Linked DNA regions of Acuticoccus sp. I52.16.1. The protein of the gene in region 1 interacts with the protein of each later gene in a pairwise test. Links are inferred from orthologs where the notes say so. Each region holds a gene or a part of one and is shown on either strand. Other genes may lie near its edges.

Region 1 (2,869 bases):
TGGAGACGGACTTGGGCGGGATGCGGGCCATCGTGGCGACCGTCGCCTCGATCTCCTTCACGTCGACCTTCTTGCGGCGCTTGTTCTCGGCCAGCAGCATCTGCGACGCGCCGGTCTCGTCGATCACGTCGATCGCCTTGTCCGGCAGCTTGCGGTCGTTGATGTAGCGGTGGCTGAGCTCGACCGCGGACTTGATCGCCTCGTTGGTGAACTTGAGGCCGTGGAACTCCTCGTACCGCGGCTTCAGGCCCTTCAGGATCTCGATCGCGTCCTCGACGTTGGGTTCCGCCACGTCGATCTTCTGGAAGCGGCGCACCAGGGCGCGGTCCTTCTCGAAGAACTGGCGGTACTCCTTGTAGGTCGTGGAGCCGATGCACTTGATCGCGCCGGACGACAGCGCCGGCTTGAGGAGGTTGGAGGCGTCCATCGCGCCGCCCGACGTCGCCCCCGCACCGATCACGGTGTGGATCTCGTCGATGAACATGATGGCGCCGGGGTACTCCTCGATCTCCTTGACGACCTGCTTCAGGCGCTCCTCGAAGTCGCCGCGGTAGCGGGTACCGGCGAGCAGCGCGCCCATGTCGAGCGCGAAGATGGTGGAATCGTTGAGGACCTCCGGGACGTCGCCCTCGGTAATGCGCTTGGCGAGGCCTTCGGCGATCGCGGTCTTGCCGACGCCGGGGTCGCCCACGAAGAGCGGGTTGTTCTTCTGCCGGCGGCAGAGGACCTGGATGGTGCGGCGGACTTCCTGATCACGGCCGATCAGCGGATCGACCTTCCCCTTGCGGGCTTTCTCGTTGAGATTGATGCAGTAGGCCTCGAGGGCGTCTGTCTTCCGCTTCGGGCCCGCAGCTTCATCCTGCGGCATATCTTCTTCGGCCTCGCGGGTGCGCTCGGCACCGGCGCCAGCGCGCTTTGCGATGCCATGGCTGATGTAATTGACAGCGTCGTAGCGCGTCATCTCCTGCTCCTGCAGGAAGTATGCCGCGTGGCTTTCGCGTTCGGCGAAGATGGCGACGAGGACATTGGCGCCCGTCACCTCCTCTCGGCCGGAAGACTGAACGTGGATGACCGCGCGTTGAATGACGCGCTGGAATGAGGCCGTGGGTTTGGAATCGTCGTCGCCATCGACGACCAGGTTGTCGAGCTCCGTGTCGATGTAGTCGCTGAGGTCGCGGCGTAGCCGGTCCAGATCGACGTTGCAGGCCTTCATGACGGAGGCCGCGTCCTGGTCGTCGACCAGTGCGAGGAGGAGGTGTTCGAGCGTCGCGTATTCCTGGCGACGCTCGTTGGCGGCGGCGAGCGCTTGGTGCAGCGCCTTTTCAAGGCTTCGGGAGAATGACGGCACAGTCGCTCCTCACTTCTTCTCCATCACACACTGGAGAGGATGCTGATGCTTTCGCGCAAAGTCCATCACCTGCGTCACCTTTGTTTCGGCGACCTCGTAGGTGTAAACGCCGCACTCGCCGACGCCGTGGTGGTGGACATGCAACATAACTCTGGTCGCTTCTTCCCTATTCTTCTGGAAGAAACGCTCCAAGACGTGAACGACGAACTCCATCGGCGTGTAGTCGTCGTTTAACAGAAGCACCCGGTACATGTTCGGGCGCTTCGTCTTCGGTTTTGGCCGTGTGATGACCAACGTGCCGGCGTCGTTCCCGTCACCGTTCTCATCACCAGTATCGCCCTCGTCCTTGTCCGAGGCCGTTGGACCCGGCCCACTCGGCGACGCGGACAGGCGCGCGAACGCCCTCGTCATCCGCTTCGGTGCCGATCGGTCCGGAACCCTCGTCATGCTCGCCATCCTGGAACGTCGAAGAACATCGCGCAAGCCGGTACCTGTCGATGATACCGGCTCGGTCGATCGGGAGATTCTGGCGTCTGGGATCGATGGTAAACCCAACGCAGGGCTTGGCAAGAGGCCGACGCCGACATCGTCAAACATGGGAATCCAATCTTGTGGGGACAAGGCTCCCCCGAATGCCAAGGCGTTAGCCCTCCCACGGGCCACCCCTTGCGCGTAACCGATCGAGCGCCGCCAGCCAGTCTGTCAACGCCCAGACGAACGGCGCCGGGCGATCCCCCGCGTCGACGATCTCGATCACACGCAGCACCGTGTGGAGATCGAGGACATGGGGCAGATCCACGGGGCGTCCGCCCCGCGCTTCGTATCGCCGCACGACCCGCGCCGTCAGCTCCGGCGAGACGAACGACGGATAGGACAGGTCGGTATGGCGCGCCCCGAGGCCGGCGTCGCCGAAGTCGAACAGCCCCGTCAAGCGGCCCGCCTCGGCATCGTAGGCCATGTTCCAGCCGTGCGTGTCGAAGTGGCCGAAGACCAGCGCGTCCGGGTGGCTGACCGCGACCCGCCCCATCGTCGCGGCGACGCGCGCCAGCAACGGCGGGTCGAGCACGCGGGCGGCCGCGTCGAAGAGCTGCGCCGCCGGCGGCCAGGGCGGCAGGCGGCCGACCCCGGCGGCCTGCGCCTGCGCGGTGTCGACCTCGTGCAGCGCGACGTACACGGCGGCGACGTCGTCGGCCAGGCGCTCGCGCGCGGCGGGGCCCATCGCGTGATAGGCGGCGGGGTCGACCATCGCCCCGCGCAGCATCGCGTGCTCGGAGAAGAGCCGGGGCGCCGTGTGGAGGCGCATCTGCGGCACGCACGGCATTGCGACATGCCGCCGCGCGAGGCCCGCTCGCGCGAGGTCGAGCCGCGCCGGCTCGCCGCGCAGCCGCGTCGCCGCCGCCTCCGTGCGCGGAAACTTGAACAGCGCGCCCCCCATCTCGACGGCCAGGCAGTCCCATCCGGCCGGATGCACAACCGCCTCGGCCGCGCCGAGATCCGGGCGGACGGCGCGGATCGCATCGC
Region 2 (2,821 bases), 300 kb from region 1 along the record:
CGACCATGGTGCGCAGAACGATCGCCCGCGCGCGGGCGGGGCCGGCTCAGGTCCAGCCGCCGTTGCGCGTCATGTAGAACGTGTGGTGGTCGATCGTCTTCACCGCGCGCATCAGGTTGGCCCAGCTGGGGCTGACACTGTCGGCGTGGTAGTGCGTGGCGGCGCCGATCTCGGGGTGCCACGTCTCGCCGCGGGCGTAGCGGCCGGCGATATCCTCGGCAATCGCCCACGCTTCCGGGTCGCGCACGACGTCTTTGATGCGGTCGCAGGCGAAGGTGAACTGACAGCGGTTGTACCAGCGCCGATTCTGGTAGACGACACCGCACACGTCGTCGGGGTAGGTCGGGTTCTTGACGCGGTTGACCACCACCTGGGCCACCGCCTCCTGCCCCGCCATTCCCTCGCCCCGCGCCTCGAAGTAGACCGCCTCGGCCAGGCACTTCAGCGACTTGTCGCTGGTGATGGTCGAGGGCAGCGGCCGGTCCGACCACCAGTGGTCGAGGCCGTTGCCGGAGAGGCCCGGCGTCAGCCCCGCCGCCGTCGCCGCCCCCGCCTTGGGGTCCTGGAAGAGCAGCGCGAACGGCGTTTCGATCGTTACCCGCTCGGGCATGTAGGCCGAGTACATGGAGGTGAGGGCCGCCTCGGCGAGGCGCGAGGAGGTGCGCGCCGGGCGCTGCTTGGCGGCCGGCACCGGGTCCGCCTTGCGCGGCCGCACGAATGCGACGCGCGGGAAGGTCTCGGGACTGGCCGCGGCGAGCAGGCTGTCGACCGGGGCGACGGCGCGCGTCCCACCGCCGGGCGCGGGCGCGTTGAGGCTGTCGCCCTTGCGCGCCTCGGCCGCGGCGAGCGTGGAGGGAAGCGCGGCCACCGTGCCGTCGGCGAACGCCACGTGCGGCGAGAGCGCGACGCCCGGGTCGGCCGCCTGCAGCGCCGGCGCCCAGGACGGGCGCCCCTCGGTCAGCAGCGCGGTCAGACCCTGATCGCCGACCGTCGCCCCCATCGCCACCAGCACCGTCGCCGAGAGCGCAGCCGTGCGCGCGATCCAGCCGCCGGTGCGCAGAAGGAACCGTCCCGGCCGACGCCGGGGCGCGGGGCCGGGGATGAAGATGGGGCGCGACCCGGGTACGACCCGGGCACTGCCTTGCGGGAGATCGGTGAGACGCAACCGCGGACACTCCAACCAAGCCGATGCTTACAATGCATCCGACTTCTTTGTGCGGGCATTGAGGTTGCCGTAACGTAAAGCGGGCCCGACGCATTGCGCCGAGCCCGTTCATCCTCGCCGGCGGCCGAGCCGGCCGCAGCGGTTCCCCTCGCTCGCGGCGGGGCGGTCAGCCCACGGGCTTGTGCGCCTCGATGAACCAGCGCGCGCGGTCGGCGGCACGGCTGATCTCGGTGAACAGATCGGCCGTCCCCTCGTCCCCCGCCTCGCTGGCTTCCTCGATGGCTTTGCGCACGTTGGCGGCGTAGGCGGCCAGCGATTTCGTCACGGCGGCGACGTGGTCCTCGATCGTCACGGCATCGAGCGGGTACTTCGGCAGCCGCGAGGTCTGCGCCGAAACGTCGACCGTGCCTTCGGCCTGGCCGCCCAGCACGGCGATGCGCTCGGCGGTGAGGTCGACCTTGTCCTCGACCTGCTCGTGCAGCGTGTCGAGCAGCTCGTGCAGGCCGATGAAGTTGGGGCCACGCAAGGTCCAGTGCGCCTGCTTCAGGTGGTACACGAGGTCGATCCCATCGGCGAGGTTCGCCTGCAGAAGGCCGACCATCGCCTTGCGGGTCTGGTCGTTGAGGTCGATCGTGGTCGGAATCTTCTTCATCATCGTCTCCTCTGCGGACGGCGGGCCGGCGCGGCACGCCCCGGCGGCGTCGCGTCACCGGCCAGCATCCGGGCATTCGTCGAATGGCCGCCCATAGATTAGAAAAGCTCTAAACCAAGGCGGATGCGCGGCCGGACGCCGGCGCACCGCGCCACGCCGTACAGGGCGAGAACGGTAATCTTCGCGTTTGGTTTCATTCCCCGCGCCGCGCATCGCGCGAATAACGCGGCCGCGCCGGGAGGTGCCGGCATGCGGCACGGCTTCGGCCCAGGAACGGTTGCTACTTCCAGGCGGAGGCATCCAGTCAATGGTGAGTGCATCCTATGCGGCTCGGCACGCGAATCACACTCGTTGCGATGGTCCCCCTGATCGGGCTGACAACGCTCTGCGGCTGGATCCTCAGCGAACAGAGCCGCAAGTGGAGCAGTGCGATCGACGCCGAGATCCGCCTCGAAAGTGCGCCGATCTTCAGCGTCCTCGCCCACGAGTTGCAGAAGGAACGCGGTCTCTCCGCCGGTTTCATCGGTGCCGGCGGCGGTGAGTTCAGCCCACTCGTCAAGGAGCAGTGGCGCCAGACCGACGCGGCGCAGGCGGCCCTCGTCGCCGCTCTCGACGACAGCGCTCTCATCGGCGCGATGGCCGAGCAGGCGAACACCGCCGTCGCCGCCCTCGCCGCCCTCCCCCGCATGCGCGACCAGGTGACCACCCTCTCGACGACCATCGCCGACATGTCCGCCGCCTACACCGCGACGATCAACGAGTTGCTCACCACGGCCAGCATGGTCGCCTACGGGGTGGACGACCTCGAGACCAGCCGCAGCGCGTACTTCTACGTCGCGATCATGCGCGCCAAGGAGCAGGCCGGGCTGGAGCGTGCGGCGGGCGCCGCGGGCTTCGGCAAGGGATACTTCCCCGCCCCGATCTACCGGCGCTTCGTCCAGCTCGGCGCCGAGCAGGCCGCCATCTTCAACTTCGCCCTCACCCAGGGCACCGCTGCGCAGGGG

Evidence for each region.
Region 2: the proteins of clpS (region 1) and dps interact in binary tests that used the Escherichia coli proteins (3 or more experiments, as listed by UniProt). The link is inferred for Acuticoccus sp. I52.16.1 from one-to-one orthologs.

What each region holds. Positions count from the first base shown.
Region 1 is NZ_CP094828.1:1,761,011-1,763,879, forward strand. What follows is about bases 49-2,843. They hold clpS (ATP-dependent Clp protease adapter ClpS), read right to left. Parts: upstream 1,739-2,843; coding sequence 1,358-1,738; downstream 49-1,357. Other genes in these bases: clpA (ATP-dependent Clp protease ATP-binding subunit ClpA), read right to left, coding at 49-1,348; MRB58_RS07985 (phosphotransferase family protein), read right to left, coding at 1,992-2,843. In the rest of the region: more of clpA, read right to left, coding at 1-48; more of MRB58_RS07985, read right to left, coding at 2,844-2,869. UniProt on the Escherichia coli protein: Involved in the modulation of the specificity of the ClpAP-mediated ATP-dependent protein degradation.
Region 2 is NZ_CP094828.1:1,462,347-1,465,167, forward strand. The notes cover bases 75-2,821. They hold dps (DNA starvation/stationary phase protection protein Dps), read right to left. Parts: upstream 1,818-2,821; coding sequence 1,332-1,817; downstream 75-1,331. Other genes in these bases: MRB58_RS06610 (cell wall hydrolase), read right to left, coding at 75-1,165; MRB58_RS06620 (methyl-accepting chemotaxis protein), read left to right, coding at 2,174-2,821. Also shown: more of MRB58_RS06610, read right to left, coding at 47-74.